Regions from separate parts of the Anaerobacillus sp. genome, predicted to be linked through region 1. Evidence: riboswitches for the same ligand, from Rfam matches in the RefSeq annotation. Region 1 holds a riboswitch; each other region holds the start of a gene.

The links. Region 1 has a riboswitch for lysine ahead of lysA (diaminopimelate decarboxylase). Riboswitches for the same ligand answer to the same signal wherever they lie in the genome.
Region 2: linked by a shared signal. The riboswitch ahead of dapA (4-hydroxy-tetrahydrodipicolinate synthase) and the one ahead of lysA (diaminopimelate decarboxylase) in region 1 are both predicted to bind lysine.
Region 3: linked by a shared signal. The riboswitch ahead of ACK4M9_RS13730 (Na+/H+ antiporter NhaC family protein) and the one ahead of lysA (diaminopimelate decarboxylase) in region 1 are both predicted to bind lysine.
Region 4: linked by a shared signal. The riboswitch ahead of ACK4M9_RS12475 (aspartate kinase) and the one ahead of lysA (diaminopimelate decarboxylase) in region 1 are both predicted to bind lysine.

Annotation. Positions count from the first base shown of each region.
Region 1 covers NZ_JBKBWN010000022.1:32,853-37,886, forward strand. The annotation lists gene spoVAD (stage V sporulation protein AD) at 1-828, shown strand, start outside; gene spoVAE (stage V sporulation protein AE) at 883-1,233, shown strand; gene spoVAEA (stage V sporulation protein SpoVABEA) at 1,238-1,810, shown strand; gene ACK4M9_RS20300 (spore germination protein) at 1,866-3,302, shown strand; lysine riboswitch at 3,402-3,579, shown strand; gene lysA (diaminopimelate decarboxylase) at 3,741-5,034, shown strand, end outside.
Region 2 covers NZ_JBKBWN010000002.1:282,489-287,522, forward strand. The annotation lists gene ACK4M9_RS03480 (ASCH domain-containing protein) at 1-270, shown strand, start outside; gene dapA (4-hydroxy-tetrahydrodipicolinate synthase) at 577-1,464, opposite strand; lysine riboswitch at 1,734-1,915, opposite strand; gene ACK4M9_RS03490 (HD-GYP domain-containing protein) at 2,223-3,323, shown strand; gene ACK4M9_RS03495 (MgtC/SapB family protein) at 3,391-4,086, shown strand; gene ACK4M9_RS03500 (hypothetical protein) at 4,355-4,762, shown strand.
Region 3 covers NZ_JBKBWN010000009.1:33,594-38,627, reverse strand. The annotation lists gene folA (type 3 dihydrofolate reductase) at 1-437, shown strand, start outside; gene yunB (sporulation protein YunB) at 535-1,329, shown strand; lysine riboswitch at 1,406-1,592, shown strand; gene ACK4M9_RS13730 (Na+/H+ antiporter NhaC family protein) at 1,888-3,474, shown strand; gene ACK4M9_RS13725 (sodium-dependent transporter) at 3,886-5,034, shown strand, end outside.
Region 4 covers NZ_JBKBWN010000008.1:15,293-20,326, forward strand. The annotation lists gene trxA (thioredoxin) at 1-222, shown strand, start outside; gene uvrC (excinuclease ABC subunit UvrC) at 494-2,269, shown strand; lysine riboswitch at 2,395-2,583, shown strand; gene ACK4M9_RS12475 (aspartate kinase) at 2,793-4,022, shown strand; gene ACK4M9_RS12480 (YslB family protein) at 4,175-4,618, opposite strand; gene ACK4M9_RS12485 (TrkH family potassium uptake protein) at 4,737-5,034, shown strand, end outside.

The DNA of each region.
Region 1 (5,034 bases):
GAAGCAATCGACCTCTGTCTTCAAAAAGCAAATAAAAAAAATGAAGAAATCGACTTCTTCCTAGGCGGAGACTTATTAAATCAAAATATAACTGCAAGTTATGTAGCGAGAGAAAAAGAGATTCCCTTTTTTGGTTTATTTAATGCTTGTTCAACTTCGATGGAAGCTGTTTTACTTGCTTCAGTATTAATAGACGGCAACTTTGCTAACCATGTTGTTGCTGCAGTTAGTAGTCATTTTGCCACTGCTGAACGACAGTTTCGATATCCTACAGAGTTTGGTGGACAGAAGCCAGAAACAGCTATGTATACAGTAACAGGGTCTGGAGCTGCATATATAAGTAAAAAAAAATCCAATATAAGGATAGAAACGGCAACAGTAGGAAAAGTAATTGATTTTGGCATAACAAGCCCATTTAATATGGGGGCAGCAATGGCACCAGCAGCTGCTGATACGATTAAAACTCATTTAACTGATTTAAACCGAATTCCTGAAGATTATGATGCAATTGTAACTGGAGATTTATCGAGGGTAGGTTCACCAATACTGAAAACTTTGTTGTTAGATCAAGGTTTTGATATAGCAAAAGTTCATCAAGATTGTGGAATTTTAATCTATAGTCAGGACCAAAAGGTATTTTCTGGTGGAAGTGGCTGTGCATGTTCTGCTGTTGTCACGTTTAGTCATTTATTTAATGAGATAAAGCGAGGGAACCTAAAACGTGTGTTAATTGTTGCAACAGGTGCCTTATTAAATCCATTAATGGTACAACAAAAAGAATCAATCCCTTGCATTGCCCATGGTGTTTCATTCGAATACGCAAACTAGTTTAAATAATACTGAAATCTTAGTTGAAAGTAGAAAAAATAGGGGGGGAGCGTGGTGGAATATGTTGTTGCTTTTACTGTTGGTGGACTAATTTGTGTAATAGGTCAGTTAATGTTGGACTTTTTTAAGTTTTCCCCCGCTCACGTCATGAGTTCATTAGTTGTCATTGGCGCACTTTTAGACGGTTTCCACCTTTATGATCGGCTTATTGATTTTGCTGGTGCAGGAGCCATTGTTCCAATTACTAGCTTTGGTCACTCTCTTGTCCATGGAGCTATGGCGGAAGCAGAAAAGTCTGGGTTCTTAGGGATCGGTATGGGAATTTTTGAAGTGACATCAGCTGGTATTTCATCAGCAATATTATTTGGCTTTTTAGTAGCTATATTTTTTAAACCGAAAGGATGAAACCATGGGAAATAACAAAAAAAGGGTCATTTTAATAACTGATGGTGATGACTCCGCCAGAAGGGCTGTTGAGATTGTTGCAAAACAAATTGGCGGACGGTGTATCACAAGTTCCTGGGGGAATCCGAGCAAATTATCTGGTGAGGATTTAGTAAATCTAATCAAAAAAACTCCTCATGATCCAGTCTTAGTCATGTTTGATGATTGTGGCTATACAGAAGAGGGGCCAGGCGAGGAAGCAATGCGTTATGTAGCAACGCATAACGATTTGGAAATTATTGGCGCAATTGCAGTGGCTTCAAAAACTCATGATAGTGAGTGGACAAGAGTCGATGTAAGTATTGACCGGAATGGTAATTTGACGGAATATGGTGTGGATAAATTCGGCCTTCCAGATATAGAATTGGGAAGAATTAATGGAGATACAGTATACAATTTAAACGATTTAGCGATACCTTTTATTATTGGGATTGGTGATATCGGTAAAATGGCAGGGAAAGATGATGTTGGGAGGGGGGCTCCGATTACAAGAAAAGCTGTAGAACTTATTCTAGAAAGGAGCAACAACTGTGACTAACGAGATTGTTGAAAAAAACAGTATTGAAAATATAAAACAAAGTGTTTCAAGAAGAATGGTTGAAAATGAGAATTATTTAAAAGAAACGTTAGGGATCGGTACAACCTTCGATATCGGTGTTAGAAAACTTTCGATTTTAGATAAGGAACTACAAATTTATTTTCTAAATGGCCTTTGTGATAGTGCGTTTATTATCGAAGTGCTAAAAGAATTAATGTTTTTGGATGCGACGGAAAAGAAACAAGTTAGAATAAAGGAACAAATTGAAAACCGCTTAACGCATGTACAAGTTGAACGTGTCAAGCTATTGAATGAAGCGGTTGATCAATTACTTGCAGGTCTTATCGTTATTTTAATTGAAGATGAGACAGAAGCAATACTAGTTGATGTAAGAAGTTATCCTGGAAGAGGACCTGACGAACCTGATACAGAGAGAGTTGTTAGAGGTGCTAGAGATGGCTTTACGGAAAACTTAATCGTAAACACAGCCCTAACAAGAAGAAGAATTAGAGATGAACGCTTAAGGCACGAAATTGTTCAAGTAGGTGTTCGATCAAAAACGGATATATGTATTGCCTACATAAAAGATATTGCCGATCCTGAGTACATTGAGACTGTGAAAAAAGAGCTTGAAGGAATAAATATTGACGGAATTTCAATGGCTGATAAAGTAGTAGAAGAATATATTGTTAAACAAGGCTTAAATCCGTTTCCGCTTGTCCGTTACACAGAACGCCCTGACGTAACAGCAACCCACTTACTAGAGGGACATGTCGTTGTATACGTAGATACATCTCCAAGTGTTATTATTTTACCAACGACTTTTTTTCATCATGTCCAACATGCAGAAGAATTTAGGCAAGCGCCTTTAGTAGGGACATTTTTAAGATGGGTCCGTTTTTCGGGGATGATCTTCGCCTTATTCATTTTACCATTATGGCTTTTAATGGTCATGCAACCTAATTTGTTGCCAGAGGTACTTGAATTTATAGGTCCAAACGAAACGACCAATGTCCCGGTATTTGCTCAAATCGTTATTGCCGAAGTAGGTATTGAATTGCTTAGGATGGCAGCTATTCATACGCCTTCACCATTAGCTACAGCGCTTGGGTTAGTCGCGGCATTACTGATTGGAGAAATAGCGATAAATGTTGGTTTATTTATCCCTGAGGTTATTTTGTATGTCGCCTTAGGAGCTATCGGAACTTTTGCTACACCTAGTTATGAATTAGGAATTGCTTTAAAACTTTCACGTTTAGCCCTATTGTTTGCAGTATTTATTTTTAAGGTACCAGGTTTCATGATTGGTGTTACGCTATTAATTTTATTCATGGTTAGTATCAGACCGATGAATACACCCTATCTATGGCCGTTTTTACCTTTTTATCCAAAAGCATTTTTGGACATACTGTTTAGGTTATCAGTACCAATTAAAAAGAAGCGACCTAAAATAGTAAATCCACAAAACACTACAAAGCAATCCGCAAATTAACATATTGCGATAAAAAGATTTTTGTGATAAAGTTTTACGTAATCATTTTCCCTCACTCAAATGGTTTGGGAGTTAGACTAAATATAAAATCCTCATTTTAAATGAGGTAGAGGCGCAAAAAGAATGAGTAAACTGTGGAGCTAGGGAAGCGTTGAAGCAGCTTGAAAGGTCGATTTGCCGAAGTGAAGAAATAGATTTCCCTTTCATTCTTTGCTGGGTCGTTATTGAACAAATAACGGACTGTCACTGCAATTTGCAGTGGAGGACTATCTTTATATATGAGGTTACGAAAGCTTTTATGGCGGATAATGTAACTTGCATTACCGCCTTTTTGTTTAGAAATTATTATTTTGAATATTGAATTTTATATACAGTAAACAGGTATTGTCTATGTATACTTTTGAATTCAACATTCACATTACGGGAGGAGCAAAGTGAATGTACACACATGGGACGAGTAGAATTAATGATTTAGGACATTTAGAAATTGGAGGTGTTGACTCCGTTGATCTGAGTGAACGATATTCAACACCTCTATATGTTTATGATGTGGCGTTAATCAGGGAACGCGCTAGCGACTTTGTTCAAGCTTTTAAGAAGCGCGGCATCAAAGCTCAAGTGGCATATGCAAGTAAAGCATTTAGTTGTGTGGCGATGGCTCAATTAGCTAAAGAACTAGATTTAAGTTTAGATGTTGTATCTGGTGGCGAACTCCATACAGCGCTAGTTGCGGGTTTTCCAGCAGAGAAAATTCATTTTCATGGAAACAATAAAAGTGCTTTAGAAATCGATTTGGCAGTAGAGGCAGGGATTGGCTGTTTTGTTGTCGACAATTTTTTTGAAATAGCTCTACTAAAAGAAGCAGCTCAAAAACATCAGAAAAAAATTACGGTACTTTTACGAATTACACCAGGAGTAGAAGCGCATACTCATGAATATATTTCAACAGGTCAGGAAGATTCTAAATTTGGCTTCGATTTAATTAGTGGTCAAGCTGAAGAAGCGATCATCAAAGTTAGAGACGATGAAGCATTTGAAATGTTAGGCTTCCATTGTCACATCGGTTCACAAATTTTTGAAACTACTGGTTTTATTATGGCTGTTGAAAAAGTGTTCTCATATTTGGCAGAGTGGAAGTCGAAGCTAGACTATGTACCACAAGTATTAAACCTTGGTGGTGGTTTCGGAATACGTTATATCGAGGGTGATACACCCCTCCCAGTTTCCCATTACATTGATGCAACGATTGATGCAGTTGAAGTTCAATCGGCAAAGCTTGGTATCGATATACCTGAAATTTGGATTGAACCAGGGAGATCTCTTGTAGGTGATGCAGGAACAACACTATATACAGTAGGCTCTGAAAAAGAAATTCCTGAAGTTCGTCACTATCTTTCTGTAGATGGTGGTATGACCGATAATTTACGTCCAGCTCTTTATCAAGCGAAATACGAAGCAATGCTTGCTAATCGAAGCAATGATACCAAGCAAGAGACCTATTCTATTGCTGGAAAGTGCTGTGAGAGTGGTGATATGCTAATTTGGGATATCGCTTTACCATTTGCAAAAAATGGTGATATTTTAGCGGTATCTTGTACCGGAGCATATGGCTATTCTATGGCAAATAACTATAATCGCATTCCCCGACCAGCCGTGGTATTTGTAGAGAACGGTCAATCGACGTTAGTCGTAAAACGAGAAACATATAAAGATATTGTTCAGTTAGATTTAC
Region 2 (5,034 bases), on a different contig from region 1:
GAAAAGATCATTGCAGGTCAGAAAACAGCAGTAAGACGAAATGGCAGATACGCAGATCCAGGCGAAATCATGGTGCTAAACGGAAAGTCATTCAAAGTCGACCATGTATATCGTCAAACGCTAGGCGATCTAACCGATGAAATGGCAAATGATGAAGGGTACGCAACATTAGAAGAGTATAAAATCTCCATCTTATCTTTACATAAAGGAATGCCTTGGCTTCCTACTATGAGAGTTTGGGTTCATGAATTTAGTCCAGTTGAAGAGTAATGACAGATTATGAAGGTTGTCCCATAAGTGACAGTTCACCTCGTGAGGGCAAAATATGTATTGTTTTTAAGTTAAACGCTACATATTTTGCATAAGTGACTGTTACTTAGCTTTGGGTCAGCTTTTTTTATGGTAACAACTAAGAAGTGTGCACTTTGGACAACGACATTTTCGAAAAGGCATATAAAACCCTTCCACGTGACCTTCTCACGTTACCTTCGCGAACGTCGAGGAACAGTAAAAGGCACATAGAAAGCATTTCTCCTGATGGGAAGCTCTCTACGTGCCTTTTTTCACAACTTTTATTTATAGTACTGTAGTTAGTAATTTTGACTTAACGGCACCATGAACAGTTTCTAATTCAGATTCTGAAAGTGGAACTAATGGTAACCGAACGGAACCAACATTTTGGCCGAACATTTCTAGGGCTGCTTTTACAGGAGCAGGATTAGGTGCAATGAACATCGTTTTAATAATTGGTAGTAACTCTCTGTGCAATGATGCCGCTTTTTGCGAATCGCCGTTTTGGAACGCTGTGATCATTTGCTTCATCTCATTTCCGATGATATGTGCAGATACCGAGACAACACCATGACCGCCTATTGCTAGCACTGGTAGCGTAAGACCATCGTCACCGCTATATAAGTAGAAATCATCTGGTGTATTTTGAATGATAGTAGCCATTGCTTCTAAATCACCACTTGCTTCTTTGACAGCGACAATATTCTCAATTTGCGACAACCGAACAATTGTTTCCACTTTGATATTAACGCCACTTCGACCTGGAATATTGTATAGCATAACAGGTAGGTGAGTAGACGCTGCAATTGTTTTAAAATGTAAGTAGAGCCCTTCTTGATTAGGTTTATTGTAATATGGTGCTACGAGCATAATCCCGTCAACACCAGCTTTACTCGCAATTTCTGTTAAATGAATGGACGTTGCTGTACAATTTGTTCCGGTACCAGCAATAACTGTAGCGCGCCCAGAGACAACCTCTACAACGAAAGCAAACAGTTCTGCTTTTTCTTCAATCGATAGGGTAGGAGATTCTCCAGTAGTCCCTGCAACTACAATCCCATCTGTCCCGTTGTCAATTAAATAGTTAACTAATACTCTTGTTGCTTCAAAATCAATTTTTCCTTCTTGGTCAAATGGGGTAACCATTGCCGTTAATAAATGTCCAAAATTCATAAAACACACCTCTATTCAGTAAGTTTTGTAGCCACCAGTCGCGCTAGAATTTTCCAATGTTCGAAGAGTACAGAAGGAGTTTTCAGGTAAGCCTACAGGTGACATAAGTTCTTGAATAGAGCTAAATCACATGATCAACCGCGATGAAAGTAGAAAAAGTAAGCTGAGTTTTTCTACTATTATCACCAAATTATCATTGGCGATAAAACAAAAAGCAACAACGAAGGGAATCGTTGTTGCTAGGATAATAAACATTCACGGTTATTCCAGCGTAAGATAGCCCTCCATATAGTTAAAAAACTATACGACAGTCCTGCGTTTATTCAATCACAGACCCAGTAACTAGTTTCATGAGTACTAATTACTTCGGCAAATCCCCCTTTCCAAACTTTCAACGGAGCTCATTCTCCTCAAAATTTGTACTAATGGTCAATGCGCCTCTATCACTTCAATAAATTGAAGTTAAGAAATATGAACTTTGATCAAAGATACCAAATTCCCACCAGAATTGCAACCTAATCGCCAAAATTCGAAGTAGAATGTCGTAATTTATTTTGCTAAAACGCTCCTAAAATTTTATAAAGACTTAAGCTGATAGGACTAGACTTGGGTTTACGAGCAACGATTCTTTCAAACTTGTCGAAGTTTGCCAAATTGTGCATTTTTTTATTTTTATTTTGAAGGAGTTATAATAAAAGGTGTCGAACTTTGACATATAGAAATAATCAGAAAAAAACGCAAAAAGGGGAAAAATTAGCATGCGTTTAATTACGATAGATCGCTGCCAGCCAGGTTTAAAGCTAGGAAAGACCATCTTTAATTGTAAAGGAAAAGTATTGTTAGCTGAAGGAACCGAACTAACGAGTAGCCTTATAACAGGACTAAAAAAGTATAATATTTTTACAATTCACATTGAGGATGAAGCATCCGAAGGTATTGATATCGTCGAATCAATTCCAGATGAGCTTCGAAACGAAGCCGTCAATGTCATAACCGAAAGCTTAGATACCATTGCAGATTTAAAGACAACAAACCTTCGCGGGATGATGAAATCACAAAGAGCCATTCGCAGTTTCCAAAAAATATTTAGAGATATTTTATCATGCTTAACAGAAACACCAGTTGCCTTAAATCTGTTAGCAACGACGAAAATTCATGAGAATCATTTGTACAGCCACAGCTTAAACACCACCGTGTACGCCTGTCAACTTGCGATTGCTAACGGACTACCAATCAGAAATATTGAAGAGATCGGTTTAGGTGCAATGTTGCACGACATCGGAAAAGTCTACATTTCAAAGGAAATCCTAAATAAGCCTGGAGCTTTAACTCCCGAAGAATATGAACATATAAAAAATCACAGTGAGCTTGGTTTTGAAATACTAAGAAAGGTATATGAAATCCCTTTAACTGTGGCACATTGTGCATATCAGCACCATGAAAGAATTGATGGTACTGGCTATCCACGCGCTTTAAGTGGAGAAAATATTCATAAATACGCTAAAATAGTTAGTGTAGCTGACGTATTTGATGCAGTTACAAGTCATCGTGTCTATCGTCCTTCATTATTACCACATCAAGGACTTGAATTACTCTATTCGGGAAGTGGTACTCAATTTGAACCAAAGCAAATAGAATTGTTTGAAGAGACGATTGCGATTTATCCAGAAGGGCTTACTGTAAAGCTTAACGATGGGCGAATCGGCATTGTCTCCAAATATAATTATCAGTCGGTTCGACGGCCCGAAGTAAGGATTATCAGAGACGAAGAAAATCAAGACATCCCCCCATATGAACTAGATTTAGCCGCAAATGAAAATGTAAACGTAAAAATTATCGAAGCTGATGCATTATTGTAAACGAAAAGATCAATCTATACAGGGGAACTAATTCCCCTGTATTCATAGAAGTAGGAGTGTTTACCTTTTGATATTATTAGACTTTTTTTACGATGAAAATATACTTAAACTTGTTATTGCTGCGATCATTGGGATTATTATCGGATTAGAAAGATCCTTAAAACATAAGCCGGCAGGTCTAAAAACGGCAATGATTTTAACAGTAGGTAGCTGCTTATTAACCATTGTCTCGATATTCTCAGCCGAAATCTATAGTGAAGCATATGCAAAACCAATGGATCCATTAAGATTAGCGGCCCAAGTTATTAGTGGGATCGGCTTTATTGGTGGGGGAGTCATTCTTGTCCGTAAAAATGACGTCATCTCTGGAATAACGACAGCGGTAATGTTGTGGGTATGTGGGGCGATCGGCATTGCTGTTGGGGCAGGTTTTTATAAGGAAGCAATAGTTACCCTCGTTTTACTAATACTTGCAGTGCAAATTCTTCCTTTTCTAATTAATAAAATAGGCCCAAAGGGGTTAAAAGAAAAGGAAATCAAAGTACGAACATATACGAGTAAAGATATCCAACTTACTGAGCTCCTTAAACAAATCAAAGCCTTTGATTATAAAATCAGCAGTATGAAAGTAAAAGAAGAATCAACCCAATACTTACTAAGCTTCATCGTCATGACGCACAAAGATGTTTATACGACAGATGTCTTTTACCAGTTAAAATCTTTAAAAGGAATTGAAAAAGTAGAAGTGGAAAACTTATCATGATAAGGGGACCATTTTTTACTGGTGTATAACATACACCTTTATGCAAAGCTTTTAAGCGGAAAGCTAAGAGGAGAGTTTTATAGCAAATATTTTTGACCAAAGGGAACTTTAATTAGTTCCTATTTTTTTACAATTACTATGGTGATATTATTGGTTTTATGGGACTTTGTGTATGAATGTACTTGCAATAATGAAGGGAATGTTAGTGGAATAATTTTGAAACCTAAATAATTTGATTTACGTCTTATATGTTAGGATGGTGATATGAATGAAGAAATTAGTAGGACTATTATTTGTAGTATTGATGTTGGTTGGATGTAGTAATATAGTCTCAAATAGTTTAGAAACAAATACACTAACTGAATTTTACGAAAAAGATTTACAAAATGTATCTAAGGTAGTAATAGTAGATGGAAGTACAGGATATAAGAAAACAATCGATGAAAATGTTGTTATTGAGGGTTTTTTAGATGAAATAAAGGATATAAAGTTCATTCCAGAAGAAAATCAAGAAGGCAGAGTTGGCTGGCGTTACTCAATTACTCTTTCGCAAGATGACGAATATACTTTTATGTTTGGGTTAACGCAAGTAAATGATAATTATTACTTTACTGAACCACATATTCACCCGATTGTTGATAAATTTTACAAGACAGTTGATGTTCAAGAGGAATAATTTAAAACTCTTTATTATTCAACAAACGGGTGCGAAAGCGGACCAGGATCTGTCGTTTTTCAACTAATAAAACAGTTTGGTTGAATAAGCCAAACACTAAGGGAACAGTTAGTATAATATCGCCTGCAAGTATTGTAGTCGATCTTGTAATTATTTAAAAATATCGAGACAAAATGTTTCAAGCAAAGTCGATTGATTTTTAACCAATAGAATTATGAGTTGTTTAATTAACGAATGGTTAGTGGAATTGCGGGCTGTAATTGATACAGCCC
Region 3 (5,034 bases), on a different contig from region 1:
TCGGCTTAAATAATCAAATGCCTTGGCATTTACCAGCGGACTTAGCTTATTTTAAAAAAACCACAACAGGTCATGCTGTTGTCATGGGAAGAAAGACATTTGAGTCAATTGGACGCCCACTCCCCAATCGAACAAATATTATTTTAACAAGAGATCAAGAGTTCCAAGCGGAAGGTTGCCAAGTCATTCATTCCCTAGAGGAAGCACTACAATATAGTCAACAAGAAGATCTGTTTATTATCGGTGGTGCCCAAATTTATGAACAATTTCTCCCACATGCAAGCCGAGTCTATCTTACATTTATTGATCAAAGCTTTACCGGTGATACGTTCTTTCGAGAGCTAAATGATCAGTGGCTTCTTGTCTCGAGCGAAAAACACGATCCTGATGAAAAGAATAAATATCGTTATGAGTTTCGAGTTTATGATAAAAAATAATATCGAGATATGTCATCTCCAATTTAAATTTCATTATTTTAGTTAAGAACCAGTCCTCCTTTGCATACATATGAAGTATGTGAAGGGGGATTTTTATATGTTAAAGCGAAGAAAATACAGACCACAAAAAGGTCCGCTTCCATTTCGATATGTACTATTAATTTCATTTCTAATTTTTTGTATAATGACCGCACAAGGATTTGTCATTGTCGAGAAAGGGATCCGACCAACGTTAATTTCAATTGCAAACACTGAAACGCAGCGAATTGCGACTCTTGCAATAAATGAGGCTGTAAGTAAAAAAATCCTTGAAAACTCTGATATGAATAATTTGATTGATCTCCAAAAGGACAATAATGGGAGGATCATATCCGCTAACTTTAATCCTTTAATCTTGGGTCGAGTATTACAAGAAACTACCTTGAACGTACAAAAATATTTGAATAAGGTTGCAAAAGGGGAAGTCGGAGATTTAGCCATTCCTGACGGGATAGAAGTTGATCAAGACTCCTATCATCAACACGGAATTATACATATGATTCCACTAGGCCAAGCAACACAAAATTCGTTACTTGCTCATCTAGGTCCAAAGGTACCTGTAAGATTAACGGCTATTGGTGACGTAAAATCACAGATTAAACAAGAGGCAAGTTCTGTTGGTATTAACAATGCGTGGATTAGCTTGTCGATTGAAATAACGGTAGACGTAAAGATTGTCATACCATTTGCTACAGAAACGAAAGAAGTGCAAACGTTAATTCCAGTTGGAATGATCTATATTCAAGGAGATGTACCACAATTTTTTCACGCCGGTGGCGAAGGTAGTGGAAGCATGCCAATGCCAGCAATTATTAATCAACAAGACTTAAACGATGCGATAAACAATAATTAACAGTTGCAAAACTTGTCGTACGATTGTTATAATAACTAAGTTAAAACCAACTAAATATAAGTAATACCTCATCTATAGGTGAGGTAGAGGCGCAAAACTTAAGAGTAAGTAGCTAGAGAATGACAACTGTGAAGGCTACCTGAAAGGAATTTTTGCCGAAGTGACTATTATCGTCGAAATAATTGTTGCTGGGTCTACACTTAATAAGTGTAGAACTGTCACAATCTTTTTCCCAAAATTGATTGTGGAGGACTACTAAACTTTTGTGAGGGATTATTGTTTACGTATAAAGGTAGCAATAGGTTTCTCTATTGCTGCCTTTTTGTGTTGAAAGCATCGGCTAAGTTCTATCGTTCCCCTCTTATACAAGCAGTGGATGACGGCGATGTGAAAGAAGTTAGCCATATTTTCATTCAGGATTGAGAACAGAAAATCGTGAATGAGCAGCAAAAGAAGTCTTCTAACATCGACATTCTTGAATGGGATTCAAGGTTGCTTTATGTTTTTTCTAGGGCTAGAAAACTAGCTACTACAATATTGATTTATGGAGGAAGAAAGATGGTAGAAACAATTTATAGTTTAATTCCACCGGTTTTAGCTTTGTTGATGGTTATAGTAACACGGAGAGTGTTACTATCACTCGGAGCCGGGATTGTTGTGGGCGCATTAATGCTTAATTTTAATAGTGGCGAGAATTTTATTAGTTTAACAGACAATGTTTTGATCAACAGTGTAAAACAAATTGCTGCGATCGTATTTGCGATTTTTATTGATGAAGGGGCGATTAATTCTTGGGAATTATACATCATCTTCTTCTTATTACTGCTTGGAATGATTGCTGCTTTAATTGCCGTAACAGGCGGAAGTCGTGCCTTTGGTGAGTGGGCAATGAGCCGTGTTAAAACAAGAGTTGGCGCGCAACTTGTTACAGTTCTACTTGGGATTATTATTTTTATTGATGACTATTTCAATAGTTTAACAGTTGGTAATGTCGGTCGCCCGTTGACAGATCGCCACCGTGTTTCGAGAGCGAAATTGGCGTATTTAGTGGACTCAACAGCAGCTCCAATGTGTGTCATTGCACCGGTCTCGAGCTGGGGTGCTTACATTATTACGATTATTGGGGGAATTTTAGTAACACACAGTGTTACGCAGTGGGAAGCGTTACAAGCATTCGTACTCATTGCTCCAATGAACTTTTATGCAATCTTTGCGATTTTAATGGTTGTAGCAGTTGTCTACTTTAAGCTTGATTTAGGCCAAATGCGTGTTCATGAACAACGCGCGATTGAAACAGGAGAAGTTGTCGACAAGAAGAAAGGACCAGTTCCAGGGGATCAAGGTGATGTTTCTACTGTCGTTGGAAAAGTTGGCGATTTAATTTGGCCAATCGTTACATTAATCGTGGCAACAGTGTTCTTTATGATTACAACAGGTATTCAAGGTACCGATGGTGATGCAACCATTTTAGCGATTTTTGAAAATACACATGTCGCTGCTGCTCTACTTTACGGTGGCTTAGTAAGTTTAGCTGTAACCTTAGTACTGAGCTTCTCAAGAAAGCTTGGATTAAATGATATAGGTTTAGGATTATGGGCTGGTATTAAATCCATGCTCCCTGCCATTTACATTCTTATTTTTGCTTGGACAATTATTACGATCATTAATGACCTGGGTACAGGTATTTATTTAGCAGAGGAAGTTGTTAAAAAGCTGAACATGAGCGTAGCCTATTTACCAGTTATCTTATTTATTATTGCTGGTTTTATGGCATTTTCAACAGGAACAAGCTGGGGAACATTTGGAATTATATTACCGATTGCTGGTGACATTGCAGCAGCAACTGATATTTCATTAATGCTACCAATTTTAGCAGCTGTTTTAGCAGGTTCAATCTTTGGTGATCACTGTTCACCAATTTCAGATACGACGATCCTATCGTCAACAGGGGCCGGAAGCCATCATATTGACCATGTGATGACACAGTTACCATATGCATTAATGATTGCTGGGGTTTCCATTGTTGGTTATCTTGTTCTTGGTTTAACAGGAAGTGCAATCATCGGTTTCTTAGCTGCAGCTGCAGCATTTGTTGGAGTGGTTTTCGTCCTGAAAAAAATAGTTCCTGCATTAAAAGGAGCATAAATCTAGAGACCGAAGTCCTTTAGAGGAAAGGAATTACTTCCTACGTGCAATTCCACAACAAAAATCGCATCGATTTCTAAACAGAAATTGATGCGATTTTTTTGTTGTGGGAAAATGGCTATTCTATAATTTTCCAGAACATTATTGGTAGCATTATTTCTTTTCTGCTATAGCGATTTTATGCGATAAAGCACGAAAGTGCAGCTGTATTTTTTAAAAAAATATATAATATTTTGAAAAAATAATCTTTGACAAAACGTATAGATAGTACTAAAATGAAAATTGAATAGTCTGAATATTAATACTAATATAATGTTATTCATTTATTCTAAGTTACATTAATAAAGTTGTAATTATCAGAATATACTTAATTATCTTTACAATATTTTAAAAAAGAAAGGTGGATTATTTATGGAAGGTCGTGAACAATGGGGGACAAGGGCTGGTTTTATTTTAGCAGCTGTTGGATCCGCAGTAGGGTTAGGGAACATTTGGCGTTTCCCATATGTAGCTTACGATAATGGTGGAGGGGCATTTTTTATTCCGTACTTATTTGCACTTTTAACTGCTGGTATTCCGCTCCTCATTATGGAATTTACTATGGGTCACAAGTATCGTGGTTCAGCACCACTATCGTATGCCCGCATGAATAAGAAATCAGAATGGATTGGTTGGTGGCAAGTAGCGATTGCTTTCGTCATTTCCACCTACTACGCCGTTATTATCGCTTGGGCAATGGCCTACACGTATTTTGCTGTTGGTCAAAAATGGGGAACGGAAACAAAGGCATTTTTATTTGGAGATTACTTAAATCTTGCTGATGCTCCAGGTCAAATAGGAAGTCTTGTTCCATCTGTTTTCATCCCACTAGTTTTAGTTTGGGTTGTCACATTGGGTGTACTATTTAAAGGAGTTAAAAAGGGAATTGAAGTAGCAAACCGAATTTTTATTCCTACGCTTGTAGTCATGTTTTTAATTATCGTTGTTCGTGCCCTTACATTAGAAGGTGCGGCGTTAGGATTAGAAACGTTCTTTAAACCTAACTGGAGTGAAATCATGTCTCCAGGTGTTTGGGTAGCAGCATACGGACAAATTTTCTTTAGTTTATCGATTGCCTTTGCGATTATGATTACGTACTCGAGTTACTTACCAAAGAAAGCGGATATTAACAATAATGCTTTTATTGCAGGCTTTAGTAATTCAAGTGTTGAGTTACTTGCAGGTTTTGGTATTTTCGCGGCACTAGGCTTTATGGCGACACAATCAGGTGTTGGTGTTGAGGAAGTAGCTGCTGGTGGGATTGGATTAGCGTTTGTTGTTTTTCCGCAAATCTTAAATACATTTCCGGGTTTTAATGGACTCTTTGGTGTCCTATTCTTTGGATCACTAGTCTTTGCAGGGTTATCATCACTAATTTCTATTGTTGAAACATTTGTTGCCGGCGTACAAGAGAAATTTAAAGTGTCACGTAGAAAAGCAGTGGTAATTGGTGGCGGATTATCAGCATTGATTTCGATCTTATTTGCTACTCAAGGAGGGCTATACTTCTTAGATGTAGCT
Region 4 (5,034 bases), on a different contig from region 1:
TGTAAGATGATTGCACCTGTCCTTGAAGAACTTGATGCAGAACTAGCTGGAAAAGCAAAAATTGTTAAAATTGATGTAGATGAGAACCAAGAAACTGCTGGTAAATTCGGGGTAATGAGTATTCCTACATTATTAGTAGTAAAAGACGGTGAAGTTGTAGACCAAGTAGTTGGCTTCCAACCGAAAGAAGCTTTAGCAGAGCTTTTAAATAAACATATTTAATAGAGTGAATTTCATAATTACCAAAAATGAGCCATATCAAACTATATGTATTTGCGAGTGGTTTTACGCAACTACATATAGTATCTAAATGGCGGTAAAATAGAATTATGAAATTCATTAAATAAAAAAAGCCAATTTCCTCAGGGAAGTTGGCTATTTTTATTAAGTTTGTCAGAACCTCTTACTTTTCTATATTTTACATTCTACATTACGTAGCCATTGTGCTATAGTATCGTTAATACAGAAATCATCGAATAAAGTGTGGTGATCAGTGATGGAGAAGCTTAAGGAAAAATTGGCAATATTGCCAGATCAGCCTGGTTGTTATTTAATGAAGGACCGTCAAGGGACGATCATTTATGTAGGGAAGGCCAAAGTACTAAAAAATAGAGTTCGCTCCTATTTTACTGGTACTCATGATGGCAAAACGCAATTATTAGTGAGTGAAATCGAGGATTTTGAATATATTATCACGTCCTCCAATCTTGAAGCATTAATTTTAGAGTTTAACTTAATCAAAAAATATGATCCAAAATATAATGTTATGTTAAAGGACGACAAAAGCTATCCTTTTTTAAAGGTTACTTTTGAAGAACAACCAAGATTGATAACAACAAGAATTGTAAAAAAAGATAAAGGTAAATATTTTGGTCCGTATCCAAATGCAGCAGCTGCCAGTGAGACGAAAAAATTACTTGATCGATTGTATCCTTTAAGGAAGTGTTCTACATTACCAGACCGTGTCTGCCTTTACTATCATATAAATCAATGTTTAGGACCATGTATACAAGAGGTTAGTGAAGAAACAAACCGTCAAATGGTTGAGGAAATCACTCGCTTTTTAAATGGCGGTCATAAGGAGATAAAGAAGGACCTCATGTTAAAAATGGAAAGGGCTGCCGAAGCATTAGAGTTTGAAAGAGCAAAAGAGTACCGTGATCAAATTCAACACATTGAGGCTGTAATGGAAAAACAAAAAATGACAATTGCCGATGATGTTGATCGTGATGTGTTTGGTTTTGCCTTTAATAAAGGCTGGATGTGTGTTCAAGTATTCTTTGTTCGACAAGGAAGGTTAATTGAACGTGATGTTTCGCTCTTCCCAGTTTATCAAGAAGCTGATGAAGAATTTCTAACATTTTTAGGTCAATTCTATAGTCAAAAAGAGCACTTAAAACCGAAAGAAATCTTTCTTCCAAGCTCGATAGATAAAGACCTTGCTAGTGAATTTATACAAGTACGCACAGTTCATCCCCAAAAAGGCTCAAAAAAAGAGTTAGTTGAGCTTGCTAATAAAAATGCTGAAGCGGCCTTAAAAGATAAATTTTTATTAATAGAACGGGATGAAGCAAAAACAGTTAGAGCTATTGAAAACCTAGGTATTGCCTTGAATATTAGGACACCTCATGTGATTGAAGCGTTCGATAACTCAAACATTCAAGGGGTTGATCCCGTTTCTGCGATGGTTTCATTTGTCGATGGAAAACCAAATCGAAAAGGTTACCGTAAATATAAAGTAAAAACTGTCCAAGGTCCTGATGACTATGAATCAATGCGAGAAGTTGTTAGAAGGCGTTATTTAAGGCTATTAAAAGAAAAGCAACCATTACCTGATTTGATTGTCATTGATGGTGGAAAGGGACAAATTTCAGCTGCTCAAAGTGTCCTAGAGGATGAACTAGGTTTATCAATCCCAGTCTGTGGCTTGGCAAAAGACGATAAACACCGTACATCGCAATTAATGATGGGCGAACCACCAGAAGTCGTTCCTTTAAAAAGGGATAGTCAAGAATTTTACATGCTTCAAAGAATTCAAGATGAGGTCCATCGTTTTGCCATTACCTTTCATCGCCAAATTCGTAGTAAAAGTTTATTTGCATCTGTTCTTGATGAAATTGAAGGAGTAGGTGAAAAGCGAAAGCGTGTCTTATTGAAGCACTTTGGCTCTGTTAAGAAAATGAAAGAAGCAGATTTAGAAGAGTTCAGATCGATCGGGATCCCTGAGAAAATAGCAAAAGCGCTGCTAGAGAAATTGCAAGAAAGTTAAGCTGTGTCCTTTGAGACATTAGATGAAATTCTAAGGTTTGCGTTAACGCTGAAAAGTTGTTGTCATCCTAAACTTTTTCTGGTAAACTCTAACTTAATTAAATATCCAATACTTCAAAAAGTTGAAGTGGTGGTAGAGGAGCAAAAACCAATAGTATGTTATCGGAGGACGATGAGGTCCAGTGAAGATAGCAAAAAGGGGAATTTGCCGAAGTTTAAAAAGTAACTCACTACTTTTTATGCTGGACCTGCATTTAAGAAATGTAGAGCTGTCACACAATCCCTCCTAAGATTGTGTGGAGAACTATCTCACGCGTACAGGAACATTTATTTAGTTTCTATTTGTTTTGACATTAGTTAAAGCATCAGTGAGGGTTTTCCTTGCTGATGCTTTTTTATTTTTTAGGAAAATTATAAAGTATTTCAGCAGTGGAAATGTTTATTTTAGTGATTGTCTAAGCTCTTAGCTTTTCTATGAGAAACGGCTGGGATAGAATTTAGGAAAATGAAAGGATGTTACTCACATGGGTTTAGTCGTACAAAAATTTGGTGGAACGTCAGTTGGAAATGTAGATCGAATTAAGCATGTAGCTAACAGAGTAATTGAAACTGTTAAAGGCGGTGACCAAGTAGTCGTTGTTGTGTCAGCGATGGGAAAGTCAACAGATGATTTAGTCTCATTAGCGAAGGACATTACTGAAAATCCGAGTAAGCGAGAAATGGATATGCTTCTTAGTACCGGAGAACAAGTAACGATCTCCCTTTTAACGATGGCATTACAGGCGAAGGGCTACAAAGCAATTTCATTAGCAGGTTGGCAAGCTGGCATCCAAACAGAGGCTTGTCATAGTAATGCTCGTATCCGTAAATTTGAAAAAGAAATGATTAGTAATCACTTGGCAGAAGGAAAAATTGTTATCGTTGCTGGATTTCAAGGTGTTACTGAAAATGGCGAGATTACGACGTTAGGACGAGGTGGCTCGGATACAACAGCAGTTGCTCTTGCTGCGGGACTAAATGCTAATCGCTGTGACATATTTACAGATGTGACGGGGGTGTTTACAACAGATCCTAGAGTCGTGAAAACAGCACGAAAATTAAGCTCGATCTCCTATGATGAAATGCTAGAATTGGCAAACCTAGGTGCAGGAGTGTTACATCCTCGTGCTGTAGAATTCGCAAAAAATTACCATGTGAAATTAACGGTTCGTTCAAGCATGGTAGAAGAAGAAGGAACGATGATTGAGGAGGAAGTATCAATGGAAGAAAATTTAGTTGTTAGAGGTTTAGCATTCGAAAGTAATGTGACAAAAATATCGGTTTGTGGCATGCCAAATGATATTTGTGGACTCTCAAATCTATTTACGACATTAGCAACAAATAACATTAATGTTGACATTATTATTCAAAATGTTATTGATAGTGAGAATACAAACATTTCCTTTTCAATTCTTTCTGAAAAGTTAACAGAAACATTGGAAGTTCTCGAACAAAATCGTCAAAACCTTCAATTCCAAGAAATCCTTCACGACACAGGATTAGCAAAAGTATCTATCGTTGGTTCAGGAATGATTTCCAATCCAGGAGTTGCAGGACAAATGTTTAAGGCACTTTCTAATCAAGGGATTTTAGTGAAAATGGTAAGTACATCAGAAATTAAAGTGTCGACAGTAATTGATCAAAGTGAAATGGTGAAAGCTGTTGAGACACTCCATGAAGAATTTGAATTAGATAAAATTAATGTACCTGTTTAAATTAAAAAAATCAGTTAGTCTCTAGTAACCAAAAGAAAGGGCTGTCCCAAAGAGAAGTATCAGTCACCAAGGCTACTATAAATAGATAATGTACAAAACGTACACTTCTATATGACTTCGAGATGCAATACCTATCGGACAGCCTCTTTCCTTTATACCGTTCTATCATGAATATCCCATTTTACATGGAAGATAACTTTTTTAGGTGTTCCACTTCTAAGTTCTTCATTCGTCTCAGCTATAAAGCCTTTAATAACTTGGATTTGTTCTGCTAAAAATCCAGCTTCTAGTGGGCATATCGCCGTTTTTTTATCGATAAATAAATGAGAAGTGAGTTCAAAAATAAGTTCAGATTTTTTTTCCTTTACTAATGTAAGATCACCCCACCCAGCTCGACTAAAAAAAGAAATAATCTCATCGATAGAACTGACAGGGTATTTCCTTGCTAATGATTTACCGGCCCAATATAAAATAATGTTATGTTCTTTCCCTAAAAGATCAGGCAAAACATCTTTTCTTAAAAGATCATAGCCAAACAACGGAATTTGTAGCTCTGTTTTATCTATCTCAGGTGTCTTTTTTTGACTAAAGATCATCTTTCTCCCCCATTTTTTTGTTTTTAAGTTATTATATCTCGAATATTTAAAAATCACTATATGTCATTCATAAATTTGTGGTATACTAACCCCGAATTATTTCCGGAGGTACATACTTATGAATTTATCTAAGGGGAAGTTTTTAACCCCGTTTCGAATTATTATCATATCATATATCATTGCCATGTTTTTATTTAGTTTTTTATTATATTTACCTATTTCAAGCTTACCAGGTGTTAGTGTAACGTATTCTGAAGCATTATTTACTTCAGTTAGTGCTGTAAGTGTTACGGGACTAACGGTTGTCAATGTTTCAGAAACATATAGCTATTTAGGAATTATTTTCCTAGCTATTGCCATTCAGTTGGGTGGAATAGGTATTATGACTCTTGGAACATTCGTGTGGATGATTTTTG